Regions from separate parts of the Streptomyces hawaiiensis genome, predicted to be linked through region 1. Evidence: riboswitches for the same ligand, from Rfam matches in the RefSeq annotation. Region 1 holds a riboswitch; the other holds the start of a gene.
What was found. Region 1 has a riboswitch for glycine ahead of gcvT (glycine cleavage system aminomethyltransferase GcvT). Riboswitches for the same ligand answer to the same signal wherever they lie in the genome.
Positions count from the first base shown of each region.

Region 1 (8,147 bases):
ACTCCTCAGCCCGCGGAGAACGCGGTGTACTCGTCGGCGGAGAGCAGGTCGCCCGGCTCGTCCGTGATCCGCACCTTGAACAGCCAGCCGCCCTCGAAGGGGGCCGAGTTCACCAGCGACGGGTCGTTCACGACGTCCTCGTTGACCTCGGTGACCTCACCGGAGACGGGGGAGTACAGGTCGGACACCGACTTGGTCGACTCCAGCTCGCCGCAGGTCTCGCCGGCGGACACGGAGTCACCGACCTCGGGAAGCTGGACGAACACGACATCGCCGAGCGCGTTGGCCGCGTGCTCCGTGATGCCGACCGTCGAGACGCCGTCCTCGGCGGCCGACAGCCACTCGTGCTCCTTGCTGTAGCGCAGCTCTTTGGGGTTGCTCATGGCCTGGATTCTCCTGTACGCGCGGGAGTGCTGTGGAAGGGGGGACTGCTGGTGAGCTGGGACGACGGGCACGGGGCCGCTGCCGCGGCCCTTTGGCCAGTGTCTACTTCTGGCGCTTGTAGAACGGCAGCGCCACGACCTCGTACGGCTCGTGACTGCCCCGGATGTCCACGCCCACTCCGGTCGTGCCGGGCGCGGCGTGCGCGGCGTCGACGTACGCCATCGCGATCGGCTTGCCGAGGGTGGGGGAGGGGGCGCCGGAGGTGACCTCGCCGATCACCTCGCCGCCGACGACGACCGCGTACCCGGCGCGCGGGACCCGGCGGCCCTCGGCGACCAGGCCGACGAGCACACGCGGCGGCTGGGCCTCGGCGCGGGCGGCGGCCTCGCGCAGGGCCTCGCGCCCCACGAAGTCACCCTCCTTCTCGAACTTCACCACCCGGCCGAGCCCGGCGTCGAAGGGCGTGAGGGAGGTGCTCAGCTCGTGCCCGTACAGCGGCATGCCCGCCTCCAGGCGCAGCGTGTCGCGGCAGGACAGGCCGCACGGGGCCAGCCCGGCGCCCTCGCCGGCCTTGGTCAGGGCCTGCCACAGCTCCACCGCGTGCTCGGGCTTCACGAACAGCTCGAAGCCGTCCTCGCCGGTGTAGCCGGTCCGGGCGATCAGGGCCGGGACGCCCGCGACCGTGCCGGGCAGCCCGGCGTAGTACTTCAGGCCGTCCAGGTCGGCGTCGGTCAGGGACTTCAGGATCCCCGGCGACCGCGGACCCTGTACGGCGATCAGCGCGTAGGCGTCCCGGTCGTCGCGCACCTCGGCGTCGAAGCCGGCGGCGCGCTCGGTCAGCGCGTCCAGGACCACCTGGGCGTTGGAGGCGTTGGCGACGACCAGGTATTCGGAAGAAGCGGCCTCGGTCTCGCCCAGCCGGTAGACGATCAGGTCGTCCAGGATGCCGCCGTCGGCCCGGCAGATCATGGTGTAGCGGGCGCGGCCCGGCTTCACACCGCCGATGTTGCCCACCAGGGCGAAGTCGAGGAGGGCGGCGGCCTGCGGGCCGGTGACGGTGATCTCCCCCATGTGGGAGAGGTCGAAGAGCCCGGCCTTCGTGCGCACGGCGGTGTGCTCGTCGCGCTCGGAGCCGTAGCGCAGGGGCATGTCCCAGCCGGCGAAGTCGGTCATCGTCGCGCCGAGCGAACGATGCAGGGCATCGAGCGCGGTGTGACGGAGTTCTCCTGTACTGCTCACGGTCGGTCGTCTCCCAAGGCAATGACGGGCGAGGTCGTTCCTCCCCATCTGTCATCGGAACCTGAGAGGTTCGCCATGACCACACGGGTCCTGGCTTGCACCTTGGGTGGGGCCACGCCTCGTGTCGCACACAGGGGGCGGCCCGCTTTTCAGATGTGCCTCGCCCGCGCGGTAACGGGGCCTGAGAGATTCAAGGGAGGGACTTGCTCCTTCGGCGCCTCAGCTCTTGCGGTGCTGGGGACTCTCCCGCGCGGATTCAAACGGCCGGTATGCAGTTGGCGCGCACATCATTGCACGCATCCTTCCGGCGCGGCAGGGGGACCTTTCCAGGGAGTGCACGAGTCCCGCCCGCCGGACACGGCGACCTGTAGCAGCCCTGTTGCAGGACAAGCACGTAAATGAGAGGCCTGCGGCATTACCTTCTCTTTACACTCGGCGGGGATGGGACTCCGTACCTGGCCCCAGGGGAGGACGATCACGGTGAACAGGACCACCGCGTACGCGACGACGGGCATGGCGCTGCCCGAGCAGCCGGCCGCCGCTCCGGTCCGGGCGGTCCGCGCCCCGGTGCCGGCGCCGGTCGTCCGCGATCTGCGCGACCGCGCCGGGCGCGGCCCGCACGCGCTGCTGTTCGGCCCCCGCGACCTCGTCGTGGTCACGGGCCTGCCCGGCAGCGGCAAGTCCACGCTGATGCGGCGCGCGGTACCGGACCGGCGCGTCGACTCCCAGGACACCCGTGACCGCTGGGCCCGCCGCATGCCGCGCGCCCTGCCGTACGCGCTCTACCGCCCGCTCGTCCGCCTCGCCCACTACGCCGGGCTGCGCCGTGCCCTGCGCACGGGTGAGGGCATCGTGGTGCACGACTGCGGCACGCAGGCCTGGGTCCGCCGCTGGCTCGCCCGCGAGGCCCGCCGCCGCGGCGGCACGCTCCACCTGCTCCTCCTCGACGTCACCCCCGAGCAGGCCCTGGCCGGCCAGCGCGACCGGGGCCGCGGTGTCTCGCGCTACGCGTTCCTGCGCCACCGCGCGGCCAGCACCCGCCTCCTGCGCGCGGTGGAACGCGGCGACCTCCCTTCCGGCTGCGGCTCGGCCGTCCTGGCCGACCGGGACGCGGCGAACGCGCTCCACAGAATCGGCTTCACGGGCTGAGGGGCCCCCGGGCCCGCCCCGTCGTCCACAGGCCGGCCTCCTCGCGCCCCTGAGCCGTTAGCCTTTTGAGCCACAGCAGTGGTTCCAGGCAGGCGGTAGGAAGATGGACATCCCGGCGGACTTCTCCGCGGACTTTCCGGCGCAGACGCAGACCCACCCGCACGGCGGTTGGCCCGGCAACGAGCTGGAGGAGGTGCTCTCGGCCTCCCTCAGCGCCGGACCGGCGGCCGGCGGGCGGATCGTCGAGGTGCTCGGCCGGAGCTTCGTATGGATCCCGCTGCCCAGCGGCGGCGGCCCGCACAGCGGCCCCCTCGACCTGCCCGGCATCGAGATCGACGGCCAGGCGTTCGTGCCGGTGTTCAGCTCCGAGGAGCAGTTCCGCCAGGTCGCCGGCTCCCACATGTCGTACACCATCGCGCCCGCCGTGGAGTTCGCCCGCGGCCTGCCCCCACACGCGGGCATAGCCGTCAACCCCGGTGGTGTGGTCGGCATCCCGCTCCCGCCGCCGGCCGTGGCTGAGCTGTGCCGGGCCGGCCGGACCCCGCTGGACGGTCCCGCGAGCGGCGGCCGGGTCCGCCTCTTCGAGCCCGACTGGCAGGACGACCCGGTGGACTTCCTGGCCGCCGCCTCCGCCGAGTTCGAGGCGACGGGCGTCGTCGTCACGGCCCGCCGCTGCCTCGCGGCCATCGAGACCGCCGACCCCGTGATGTTCGTGGGCGTCGAACTCTCCCAGTGGGAAGGCGACCTGCGCGCCCTCCCCTTGGACGCCCTCAGCCGTGCCGTCACCGCCGCCCCGGCTCCCTGGCCGGTCAACCTGGTGCTCCTGGACGTGACGGAGGACCCGGTGGGCAACTGGATGAGGGACAGGGTCCGGCCCTTCTACCAGCGGTAGGGCGGCGACTCAGGGGCGCGGGGCTGTGACACCATGCGGCTCCGCCGCGTGGGCGCGACAAGCCACCGACGGACCCGCCCCGTCGAGCGAGGGCAAGTCCCGAGTCGGCGCGCGGGCTTAAGCTAGGGCACGGTCGAGGCGTTGTACGAAGGGGCGGTAAAGGTGAGCGCGAGCGGCACGGCCGCGGCCGGACAGGTCGAGCACATACTGCGCCAGGTCACGCCCGGGCGTTACGACGCCTACGAGGCACTCCTGCGCGCGCTCGCGACCCCGCACACCGGCCAGATCTGGATGCTCCTGTGGCACGGCCAGGCCGGCTCCCCAGACGCCCAGTACGGAAACATGGACGTCGACGGCTATGGCTACGCCCCCTGCGTGACCTCCGCCCAGGAGCTCTCGGCCAGCGGCTGGAACCGCTCGTACGAGGTGGTCGACGGCGTCGACGTCGCCCGCGCGCTCTACCCCGACCACTTCGGCCTCTGGCTCAACCCGCACGCCCCCGGCGGCGGCGTCGGCATCCCCTGGCTCGACCTGCGCCGGATCGCCACGGGCCTGGACCGCCAGCCCGCCGGCCCCCTGCGCCTGTCCGAACCCGCCATCGAGATCCCGCAGTTCTACGCCCTGCTCGCGCAGAACGCCCACCGCACTGCGGCCGTCCGCACGCTGCGCCGCGCCTGGGTGCAGCCCGCGCTCGGGGCGCCGTACCTCGCCATCGGACTGGATGTGTACGACACCTCGCCGCCGGCCGTGGACTCCGTGCGCGCGATGATGCAGCAGTCCCTCGGTGCCGTGCCGGACGGGCTCCCCGTGTCGACCGTCGCCATGTCCGACGAGCACGACCCGGTCGCCCTGTGGCTGCGGGCGAAGGCCCGCCCCTTCTACGACCGCGAGGCGCACGCCACCGCCCCCGTCCAGGCCCCGGCCTCCGGCTACGGATACCCTCCGGCCCAGGGCCGGTACTGATCGGCTGGAAGCAGCCTCCCGGAGCCCCTCCCGCGCCACTCCGCGAACGCGAGAATCGCTCAGCTCTCCGCGCGTAGATAGAGGCGGAATGCGTCTCTGTGTCCTAAAATTCCCCTATTCCAGCGCGTCCGACCCCCGTTACCCGCTGTCCGGATAACGGAACCTCGCAGACAGCATCACGTTTACGCATCCTTTCACCGCCAAGTCTGGCAACAGATCGCCAAAGCGTTGAAGACTCCCCGCAAGACACGGGCCGGGTCGGTCTCGTGTACGAGACAAACAAAACCGCTACAGCGGCAGCCAGGGGCTCGGCGATCGCCGGGTCGAGAGGGGTCAATCGCACCGTGACCGCACCGATCGAGACCACCGGGGCGGAAGCCGGAGCACAGCCCGAGGCCGTGCTCTCCGGGGTCAAGAAGAGCCAGATCGAAGGGCGCTCGCTCACCCAGATCGCCTGGATGCGCTTCAAGCGGGACAAGGTGGCGATGGCGGGAGGCGTCGTCGTCATCCTGCTCGTGCTGATGGCGGTGTTCTCCAAGCCGATCCAGTGGATCTTCAACCTCGATCCGAACAAGTTCAACCAGGACCTCATCGACCCGGCGCTGCTCGCCCCCAAGGGCGGCTGGGGAGGCATGAGTTGGGACCACCCGCTCGGTGTGGACCCCCAGTACGGCCGCGACATGCTCGCCCGCATCATCGACGGCTCCTGGGTCTCCCTCCTGGTCGCGGGCGGCGCCACGCTGTTGTCCGTGTGCATCGGCACCGTGCTCGGTGTCGTCGCCGGCTACTACGGCGGCTGGATCGACAGCGTGATCAGCAGGCTCATGGACACCTTCCTGGCTTTCCCCCTGCTGCTGTTCGCCATCTCGATCTCCGCCTCGGTGCAGGACGGTTTCTTCGGCCTGGAAGGCCTGCCGCTGCGCATCTGCGTGCTGATCTTCGTGATCGGCTTCTTCAGCTGGCCGTACATCGGCCGCATCGTGCGCGCCCAGACGATGACCCTGCGCAAGCGGGAGTTCATCGAGGCCTCCACGAGCCTCGGGGCACGCGGCCCGTACATCCTGTTCCGGGAGCTTCTCCCGAACCTCGTCGCACCGATCCTCGTCTACTCGACGCTGATCATCCCGACGAACATCCTGTTCGAGGCCGCACTGAGCTTCCTCGGTGTCGGTATCGCTCCGCCGCAGGCCTCCTGGGGCGGCATGCTCAGCAACGCTGTGGACCTCTACACGGCTGATCCGCAGTACATGTTCGTGCCCGGACTGGCGATCTTCATCACCGTCCTGGCCTTCAACCTGCTGGGTGACGGGCTGCGTGACGCCCTCGACCCTCGCAGCAAGTGATCCATCGAAAGAGGGGGCTTCCTCAGGTGAAGACGAGAAGGGTGACCGCCGGCGTTGCGTCGGTCCTGGCACTGTCGCTGGGTGCTGCCGCGTGCGGCGGCGGAGGTGACGACAACGACGGGGGAGGCAACGGCAAGAAGGACGCCGCGCTGAACTCGATCGTCAACGCGTCGGACAAGAAGGGAGGGACCGTCACGTACGAGCACTCGGACGTGCCGGACTCCCTCGACCCGGGCAACACGTACTACGGCTGGGTCCAGAACTTCTCCCGCCTCTACGGCAGAACGCTCACCACGTTCAAACCGGCTGCGGGCAAGGAAGGCCTGGAGGTAGTGCCGGACCTCGCCGAGGGACTCGGCAAGTCCAGCCCGGACGCCAAGACCTGGACGTACAAGCTGCGTGCGGGTGTGAAGTTCCAGGACGGCACCCCGGTGACGTCCAAGGACGTGAAGTACGCCATCGAGCGCTCCAACTTCGCGCCCGAGGCGCTGTCCAACGGCCCGACGTACTTCAAGTCGTACCTGGAGGGCGGTGACAAGTACAAGGGCCCCTACAAGGACAAGTCCGCCGAGGGCATCAAGTCCATCGAGACGCCGGACGACCGGACGATCGTCTTCAAGCTGAAGCAGCCGTTCGCCGACTTCGACTACCTGGCGACGTTCTCGCAGACGGCTCCGGTGCCGCAGTCCAAGGACACCGGTGCGAAGTACGTGCAGGCCATCCAGTCCTCCGGCCCGTACCAGTTCCAGTCCTACGAGGAGGGCCGCGGCGCCACCCTCGTGCGCAACAAGCAGTGGGACGCCAAGACGGACCCGGTCCGCAAGGCCCTGCCGGACAAGATCACGATCAAGTTCAAGGTCAACCCGGTCACGGTCGACAACAACCTGCTCTCCGACAAGATCACGGCTGACGCGGCCGGCACGGGTGTGCAGCCGCAGACCCAGCCGAAGGTGCTGCGCGGCAAGTACGCCAACCAGACGGACAGCTCCTACGCGGGCGCCACGCAGTACATCGCGCTCAACGTCAACGTGAAGCCGTTCGACAACGCCGAGTGCCGCAAGGCCGTGCAGTGGGGCCTCGACAAGCAGTCGGTGCTCGACGCCATGGGCGGTTCGCCGAAGGGCGACGTGGCGACCACGCTGCTGCCGCCGTCCGTGAACGGCTACACCAAGTTCGACACCTACGCCACCGACGGTCACAAGGGTGACGCGGCCAAGGCCAAGGCGGCGCTGAAGGCGTGCGGCAAGCCGAACGGCTTCGACACCATCTTGACCGCCCGCTCCGACCGCCCCGCCGAGATCGCCGCCGCGACCGCCACCCAGGCGTCGCTGAAGAAGATCGGCATCAACGTCGAGATCAAGCAGTTCCCCTCCGGCAAGTACTTCTCCAACTTCGCCGGTGTCCCGAGCTACGTCCACGACAACAAGCTCGGCATGCTCTCGATGGCGTGGGGTGCCGACTGGCCGACCGGCTACGGCTTCCTCGACCAGATCATCAACGGTGCCGCGATCAAGCCCTCGGGCGGCAACAACCTGATGGAGCTGGACGACCCGAAGATCAACAAGGCCCTGACGGACGCGATCGCCAACACCGACGACGCGGCCCGCACCAAGGCCTGGGGTGACATCGACAAGATGGTCCTCGACAACGCCTCGGTCGTCCCGCTGGTCTACCGCAAGAACCTGCTGCTCCGGCCGACGTCCGCGAACAACGTCACCGTCACGCAGGCCTACCTCGGCATGTACGACTACCTGCTGATGAGCTCCTCGAAGTAATTCAGCAGGCCGGATCCTTTCGAAAGGCAGGTGAAGGCACCGGGTGGCCGCGGCGGACGACCCCGCCGCGGCCACCCGGGGCCGTACAGCTGTGGCTGCGTACATCCTCCGACGCGTCATGGGCGCGGTGCTGTTGCTGCTGGTGGTCAGCGCAGTCACCTTCGCCATCTTCTTCCTCGTCCCCCGCCTCGGGGGGCAGACGGCCGACCAGTTGGCCACCCAGTACGTCGGCAAGGACGCGAACCCCGAGTCCGTCGCCGCGATCAAGCAGAACCTGGGGCTTGATCTGCCCGTCTACGAGCAGTACTGGAACTTCGTCAAGGGCATCGTGGCGGGCGCGGACTACCGGTTCGGTCCCGACGCGACGCACTGCAGCGCACCCTGCTTCGGGTACTCCTTCAA
Region 1 is NZ_CP021978.1:6,075,582-6,083,728, forward strand. It holds gene gcvH (glycine cleavage system protein GcvH) at 6-383, opposite strand; gene gcvT (glycine cleavage system aminomethyltransferase GcvT) at 487-1,623, opposite strand; glycine riboswitch at 1,662-1,782, opposite strand; glycine riboswitch at 1,783-1,882, opposite strand; gene CEB94_RS28205 (AAA family ATPase) at 2,104-2,772, shown strand; gene CEB94_RS28210 (enhanced serine sensitivity protein SseB) at 2,876-3,664, shown strand; gene CEB94_RS28215 (enhanced serine sensitivity protein SseB C-terminal domain-containing protein) at 3,827-4,627, shown strand; gene CEB94_RS28220 (ABC transporter permease) at 4,972-5,970, shown strand; gene CEB94_RS28225 (ABC transporter substrate-binding protein) at 6,012-7,745, shown strand; gene CEB94_RS28230 (ABC transporter permease) at 7,837-8,147, shown strand, end outside.

Region 2 (8,147 bases), 4.6 Mb from region 1:
GTTGTCGTCCGCGGGCCACTCGCCGGAGCCGACCTTCTCGATCTCCGCGCGAATGGCGATCATCGCCTCGCAGAACCGGTCCAGCTCGGCCAGGTCCTCCGACTCGGTCGGCTCGATCATCAGCGTCCCTGCCACCGGGAACGACATGGTCGGCGCGTGGAAGCCGTAGTCGATCAGCCGCTTGGAGACGTCGTCGACGCTCACGCCGGTCGCCTTGGTCAGGGGCCGCAGGTCGATGATGCACTCGTGCGCGACGAGCCCGCCGGGACCGGTGTAGAGCACCGGGTAGTGCGGCTCCAGCCGCTTGGCGATGTAGTTGGCGCTGAGCACGGCCACCTGCGTGGCCCGCTTCAGCCCCTCGCCGCCCATCAGCCGGACGTACGCCCACGAGATCGGCAAAATGCCGGCGGAGCCCCACGGCGCCGCGGAGAGTGGCCCGACACCCGTCTCCGGTCCCGCGTCGGGCTGCAACGGGTGGTTCGGCAGATAGGGGGCGAGGTGCTCGCGCACCGCGACCGGGCCGACGCCGGGACCGCCGCCGCCGTGCGGGATGCAGAAGGTCTTGTGCAGGTTCAGGTGCGAGACGTCCCCGCCGAAGTGCCCCGGCTTGGCGAGCCCGACGAGCGCGTTGAGGTTCGCCCCGTCGACGTAGACCTGGCCACCGGCCTCGTGCACCTGGGCGCAGATGTCGGCGACGTGCTCCTCGAACACGCCATGCGTGGAGGGGTACGTGATCATCAGCACGGCCAGCTCGTCGCGGTACTGCTCGATCTTCGCCCGCAGGTCCTCGACGTCGATCTCGCCGTCCTCGGCGGTCTTCACGACGACGACCTTCATGCCCGCCATCACCGCGCTGGCGGCGTTGGTGCCGTGCGCGGACGACGGGATCAGGCATACCGTGCGCTGCTTGTCCCCGTTGGCCCGGTGGTACCCGCGAACGGCGAGCAGACCGGCCAGCTCGCCCTGCGAGCCGGCGTTCGGCTGGAGGGACACCTTGTCGTAGCCGGTGACCTCGGCGAGCCGGTCCTCCAGCTCGTGGATGAGGGTGAGGTAGCCCGCGGCCTGCCCGGCGGGCGCGAAGGGGTGCATCTGCCCGAACTCGGGCCAGGTGACCGGCTCCATCTCGGTGGTCGCGTTGAGCTTCATGGTGCAGGAGCCCAGCGGGATCATGCCCCGGTCGAGCGCGTAGTCGCGGTCGGCCAGCCGGCGCAGGTAGCGCAGCATGGCGGTCTCGGAGCGGTGCTGATGGAAGACGGGGTGCGTCAGGTAGTCGTCGGTCCGCAGCAGCGCGCCCGGAAGCCCGTCCTCCGTGGCCGTGTCCAGCGCCTCGACGACGCCCTCGACCCCGAAGGCGGCCCAGACGGCCCGCAGCTGAGCGCGCGTCGTGGTCTCGTCGCAGGCGATCGAGACGTGGTCGGCGTCCACGGGCCACAGGTTGACCCCGTTGTCCCGCGCGGCGGCCACGACCTCGGCGGCCCGGCCCTCGACGCGCACGGTCAGAGTGTCGAAGTAGGCGCCGTGCACGACCTCGACACCGCCGCCCTCGAGCCCGGCGGCGAGGACCGTGGCGTACCGGTGGGTGCGCCGCGCGATGCCCTTCAGGCCCTGCGGGCCGTGGTAGACGGCGTACATGCCGGCCATGACCGCGAGGAGCACCTGCGCGGTGCAGATGTTGCTGGTGGCCTTCTCCCGGCGGATGTGCTGCTCACGCGTCTGCAGCGCCAGCCGGTACGCCTTGTTCCCGTCGGCGTCCACGGACACGCCGACGAGCCGCCCGGGCAGGCTGCGCGCCATCTTGTCCTGGACCGCCATATAGCCGGCGTGCGGTCCGCCGAAGCCCATGGGCACGCCGAAGCGCTGCGTCGTCCCGACGGCGATGTCCGCGCCGAGCTCACCGGGCGACTTCAGCAGCGTCAGCGCCAGCAGGTCGGCGGCGACGGTGACGAGTGCCCCGAGCCCGTGCGCCTGGTCGATGACCGGCTTGATGTCCCGCACCGCACCGGAGGCGCCCGGGTACTGGATCAGCACACCGTTGATCTCGCGCCCGGCGACCTCGGCGGGGATGCCATCGCCGAGGTCGGCGACGACGACCTCGACCCCCGTCGGCTCGGCCCGGGTCCGGATCACGGCGATGGTCTGCGGCAGCGCGTCCGCGTCGACCAGGAACAGACCCTTCTTATTCTTGCCCAGACGCCGCGACAGCGCCATGGCCTCGGCGGCCGCGGTGCCCTCGTCGAGCAGGGAGGCGCCGGAGGTCGGCAGTCCGGTCAGGTCGGCGACCATCGTCTGGAAGTTGAGCAGCGCCTCGAGCCGGCCCTGCGAGATCTCCGGCTGGTACGGCGTGTAGGCCGTGTACCAGGACGGGTTCTCCATGACGTTGCGCATCACGACCGGCGGGGTGAACGTGCCGTAGTAGCCGAGGCCGATCATGGAACCGAGGACCTGGTTGCGGTCGGCCAGCGAGCGCAGCTCGGCGATCACCTCGGCCTCGCTGCGGGCGCCCGGCAGGTCCAGTGCCTCGGCGCTCGCGATCACGGCCGGGACCGCGGCGGCGGTGAGCTCGTCGAGTGAGCCGTAGCCGACGTGTGCGAGCATCTTGGCGCAGGCCTCGTGGTCGGGGCCGATATGGCGCTGCTCGAAGGGGACAGCCTCTTCGAGCTCGGAGAGCGGAGTGCGGTGGGCGGTCATTACGGAGGCCTCCTGGTCGACACGACCTTCGAGGGGCACCACGGCGCGGGTACCCGGACGGCCTCCCCCTCTGTCATCTCAACCTGAGAGCTTCACCGGATCGCCCGAAGGCCTCCGGCTTTCACCGTCGGTGAGAGCGGAAGCCGTCGACACCCGCCCTGCTTTCCAGAGTGACCTCGTCCGTGCGGTACGTGAGCCTGAGAGATTCCGGGGAGGATTTGCTCCTTCGGCGCCTCCATGACGTCTGGAGGACTCTCCCGCACGGTGTCAACAGCCGCTGCCAGCGTACCAGCGGGGTCAACGCACGAACCTTCGAGTGGCCGCATCCCCGCTTGTACCGTTTTGTAGTGTTTACGGATGAGGTGCGACCATGTGGAGGGCCCGTGCGAACCGATATCGATCCGCGCAACCTGATCGGCCGCAAGGCGTTCGACCGCAACGGGACCAGGATCGGCACGATCGACGAGGTCTACCTCGACGACGCCACCGGCGAGCCGGAATGGGCGGCCATACGCACCGGCCTGTTCAGCAGGGACGCCTTCGTCCCCCTGGAGCCCAGCGAACTGATCGAGGGCTCCCTCCACGTCCCCTTCGACCGCGCCCTGATCAAGGACGCCCCCGACTTCGGCGTGGGCCGCCACCTCTCCCCCGAGCAGGAACTGCAGCTCTATCACCACTACGGCCTCGACGTCGCCGCCCCGCCCCCGCTGCCGGACCACGACTTCGGCAAGCTGGCGGGCACCGACGAGACGGCCTGAGACCCTGCCCCGGGCACTCCGTCTCCCTCTTCGGGCCCTCGTAACACCAACGGCAGCGGGTCGGCCGCCTCCAGATCCGGATCGTCGACCCGGAAGGTCCGCACGCGCCCGGGCTCCGAGGAGGGCGTCTCGAACCGTACGGTGACCCGCCCCAGGCCGCTGCCCTGCACCCATCCGTGCCCGAACTCGGCATGGCGCACGTCGTGCCCGGCGGGCCACCGCCGCTCGGCCAGTGACGGCTGCTCCTCGGCCGGCGCCGGGGCGTGCTCCTCGACGGGGCCCTCCGCGACCGCCCGCTCCCCCGCCGCCTGTGCGAACAGGTCTTCCTGCGTGTAGTCGGCGAGCCCGCTGACCCCCACCCCGAGCAGCCGCACCCCGCCCGTCGTGTCCACCGAGTCCAGCAGTCTGCCCGCCGCCTCACGGATCACGGCGGGATCGTCCGTCGGCCCGCGCAGCGTCTCGGACCGGGTGAGCGTCGAGAAGTCGTAGCGCCGCACCTTCAGCACGATGGTCCGCCCGGACAGGCCGGCCCCGCGCAGCCGCCGCACGCACCGCTCGGCGAGCCGCTGCACCTCCAGCCCGACCCGCGTCCGGTCGTGGATGTCGACGTCGTAGGTGTCCTCGACCGACACCGACTTCGTCTCGCGCTCCGCCACCACGGGCCGGTCGTCCCGCGCCAGCGCCATGGCGTAGAGACCGTGCCCGTGCGCCTTCCCCAGCAGCCGGACCAGCTCGTCCTCGCCCGCCTCGGCGATCTCCTCGACCGTGGTGATCCCGGCCCGCCGCAGATGGTCGCCCGTCGCCGGCCCCACCCCCGGCAGGATCCGCACCGACATCGGCCCGAGCATCGCCCGCTCGCTCCCCGGCTCGATGACCACCAGCCCGTCGGGCTTGGCCTCCTCCGAGGCGATCTTCGCGAGCATCTTGGACGCGGCGAGCCCCACCGACCCCGTGAGGCCCGTGACAGCCCGGATGTCCGCGCGCAGCTTCACCCCGGCCAGCCGTGCCGACCGCTCGTCCCAGGCCACTCCCCCGGCCTCCAGGTCCACGAACGCCTCGTCGAGGCTCAGCGGTTCCACCAGCGGCGACAGCGCACGCAGCAGCTCCATGACCCGCTCGCTGATTGACCGGTAGAAGGTGAAGCGCGGCACGAGATACGCGGCGTTGGGCGCGAGCCGCCGGGCCTGGCCCATGGGCATGGCCGAATGCACCCCGAAGACCCGCGCCTCGTACGACGCGGTCGCCACCACACCCCGCGGCCCGAGCCCGCCCACGACCACGGCCTTCCCGCGCAGACTCGGCTTGGACGCCTGCTCCACCGAGGCGAAGAAGGCATCCATGTCGAGATGCAGGATCGTGGGTGCGGTTCTCACAACTCCGATGCTGCCCTACACCACTGACAATGCCCCCCGCGGCCACCCTGAACGCCCCGCGCGGGGCCCTGAACGCCCCACGAGAAACCGCTTACGCCCCGGCGCGGAAACGTCCCGCCTCCTGCGACCGCGTGCGTCCCGCGCCGCCGGACGGCTCAGACGGCTCGGTTGCGCCGACGCGCCAGCTCGTCCGCCGGGTTGGGCCCGACCAGGGTCTCGCCGGTGTCGATCCGCTCACCATGCAGCTGGGACAGCGCGCTCTCGACGTCCCGCCACACCACGCCCACGGCGATCCCGAACACACCCTGACCGCCTTGGAGCAGGGCATGGACCTCGTCGGGCGAGGTGCACTCGTAGACCGTCGCGCCGTCGCTCATCAGCGTCATGCGTTCCAGGTCGCTGAAACCGCGTTCCCTGAGGTGCTGGACGGCCGTGCGGATGTTCTGCAGTGACACCCCGGTGTCGAGGAACCGCTTGACGATCTTCAGGACGACCACGTCCCGGAAGCTGTACAGCCGCTGCGTCCCGGACCCGTGCGCGGGGCGCACGCTCGGCTCGACGAGCCCCGTGCGGGCCCAGTAGTCCAATTGCCGGTAGGTGATACCGGCGGCCGCACAGGCCGTGGGGCCGCGATAGCCGATCTGCTCGGACGCCATGGACGTCGTCCCTCCGCTGCTCGGCACCGCTGTCGGTCGCTGCGGAACGTGCTCGGCCGCGCCACCGGGCTGGGGGCATCCTCCGCCCGGGAGGGGCCGTGAGCCGGGGGGAGGGTACGGACCGCTCGCCCTGAGACTGCGCTCGGGGCCGCCCCCAGCCGTACCGTCGCCGCTGCTTCTCACGCCGACCTCCGTCCTTGACCTGCCTTCTCGACGGTAGGCAGTCACCAGGGGTGCGTCAACGATCGCCACACTCGCCACGCCGAGTGATAATCACCCTGAGAGTGGTTTCCCGTGCCCCACCGCGGGGAAAGGCTAGCCGAATGTCCCCGGAACGGGCCGTATGACGCTCTGACTCACCACCGGCGCATGCGGGCATTTCACCCGTCACACATACGGCGGGCGGCCCCGCCCCGGACCACATCGTCCGCCGGGCCGCCCACACGCCTCTCAGACCACTGCCGCTCCCCAGGAGCTCACTGACTGCTGGAGCCGAAGTCCTCCGGGGAGATCTGGTCGAGGAACTCGCGGAACTTCTCCACCTCGTCCTCCTGCTCGTCCGGGATCGCGATGCCGGCGTCGTCGAGCACCGTGTCACTGCCGTAGATCGGCGTCCCGGTGCGCAGCGCGAGAGCTATGGCGTCGGACGGGCGGGCGCTCACCTCGACGCCGCTGGCGAAGACCAGCTCCGCGTAGAAGACGCCCTCACGCAGGTCCGTGATGCGCACTTCCGTGAGCTCCTGGCCGACGGCTTCCAACACGTCCTTGAACAGGTCGTGTGTCAGCGGCCGCGCGGGAGCCATGCCCTGCTGGGCGAAGGCGATCGCCGTCGCCTCCCCCGGTCCGATCCAGATGGGGAGGTAACGGTCGCCTCCCACTTCACGCAGCAGCACGATCGGTTGGTTGGAGGGCATTTCGACCCGGACACCTACGACATCGAGCTCGTTCACACAGCAACCCTAGGCCGTGCTCGGGACGTTTGGGTAGTCGGGCCCGGCTCGGGCGCCTGATCCGGGCCCCGAGCGCGCGGGCGCCTCAGGGCAGCCGTACGCCGAGCGCCGTCTGCACCAACGCGGCGTGCAGCTTCACCGTGAGCCCCGCCAGCTCTTTGGTACGGGCCTCGGCATGAACCCTGGTCTGCGGGTTCCGGTGCCGCCTCAGCGGGGCCACCACCTGGTCCACGAGCCCGGCCTCACGGTCGGCTGCGGCCTTCATCGCCCGAAGGTGCCGCGGCTCGATCCCGAACCGCCCGAGCTCGACGACGAGCAGCGCGACGGTGACCGCCTCGGCATCGTAGGCCCCGTCCTCCAGAGGGGTGAGGAGGCCGTAGGACTCCCACTCCTTGAACTCCTGCTCGTCGACACCGGCGGCGGCGAGCAGCTCCTCACGCCCGATCCTGGCCGCTGTGGGCCCCTCGAACGACTCGGACGCGGATTCGCCGTCCCGCTGACGGCCCACGACCGGCAGCTGCACGGCCTCACCGCGCTCCATGGCCTCCAAGTGCTCCCGGATCACCTTCAGGGGCAAATAGTGGTCCCGCTGCATCCTCAGGACGTGACCGAGGCGCTCGACGTCATGGGCACTGAACTTGCGATACCCCGACGGGGTCCGCTGCGGCTCGATGAGCCCTTCCGACTCCAGGAAGCGGATCTTGGAGATGGTCACTTCGGGAAACTCGTCACGCAGCACGTTCAGCACCGTGCCGATGCTCATCAGCCCACTGTCCGTGGCGGCGGCGCCGTGCCCGGCACCGCCGCTCGGTGTTTGAAGCATGGACCTTCCCTGACGGATGGGCCTTCGCTGGGCTCTGTCCGGACGCGGCCCGGTCAGTAGCCCCGCTGGCTGGCGTGGAAGACCAGCCGGTACTTGCCGATCTGCACCTCGTCACCGTTGTTCAGGGCGACCTGGTCGATCCGCTCGCGGTTCACGTACGTGCCGTTCAGGCTGCCCACGTCGGCCACCGTGAACGAACCGTCCTGACCGCGGCGGAACTCCACGTGCCGCCGGGACACCGTCACGTCGTCCAGGAAGATGTCGCTCTGCGGATGCCGCCCGGCCGTGGTCAGATCGCCGTCCAGCAGGAAGCGGCTGCCCGAGTTCGGCCCGCGGCGCACCACCAGGAGCGCGGAACCCAGCGGGAGCGCGTCGACGGCGGCCTGAGCCTCAGGGGACAGCGTCGGCATCGGCGTCTGGCCGGTGGTCTCGCTGTCGTAGGCCTCGAGACCGGAGATGGAGATCGTGGAAGTCGTCTCGGACGGCCGCTCCGGGGCCGCCCCCGCCCGCAGCGGCGCGCCGCAGTTGGAGCAGAAACGGCTGTTCTCCGCGTTGCGGTTACCGCACCTCGTACACACCAGGGCCGACATCGGATCCTCCTGCCGCGGCTGCCCACCGGGGGCATTGGACGCATACGGGTCGGAAAACCCTCCACCCGCACCTGAGGTTGACGGTTGCCCGAAACCTATGCCGCCGGGCTGCGCAGGGTCAACCGACGGCGCGCCCTGACCTCCGGAAACGTCGCCGCCCGGGCCGCCGACCTGGTCCCGGAACAGCGGCCTCTGGCCCTCCGCGTCAGGCTGTGCGCGATGACGAGCGGTCGCATTGTCGCTGCCCTCTCGCGCGCTCTTGCCGAACAACTTCGCAAACAACTTCACGGGCGATTCCCCTTGACCGAA
Region 2 is NZ_CP021978.1:1,516,670-1,524,816, forward strand. It holds gene gcvP (aminomethyl-transferring glycine dehydrogenase) at 1-2,688, opposite strand, end outside; glycine riboswitch at 2,864-2,958, opposite strand; gene CEB94_RS07040 (PRC-barrel domain-containing protein) at 3,072-3,446, shown strand; gene CEB94_RS07045 (DNA polymerase IV) at 3,365-4,819, opposite strand; gene CEB94_RS07050 (MerR family transcriptional regulator) at 4,975-5,658, opposite strand; gene CEB94_RS07055 (bifunctional nuclease family protein) at 5,952-6,425, opposite strand; gene ftsR (transcriptional regulator FtsR) at 6,511-7,248, opposite strand; gene CEB94_RS07065 (zinc-ribbon and FHA domain-containing protein) at 7,302-8,147, opposite strand, start outside.
Region 2: linked by a shared signal. The riboswitch ahead of gcvP (aminomethyl-transferring glycine dehydrogenase) and the one ahead of gcvT (glycine cleavage system aminomethyltransferase GcvT) in region 1 are both predicted to bind glycine.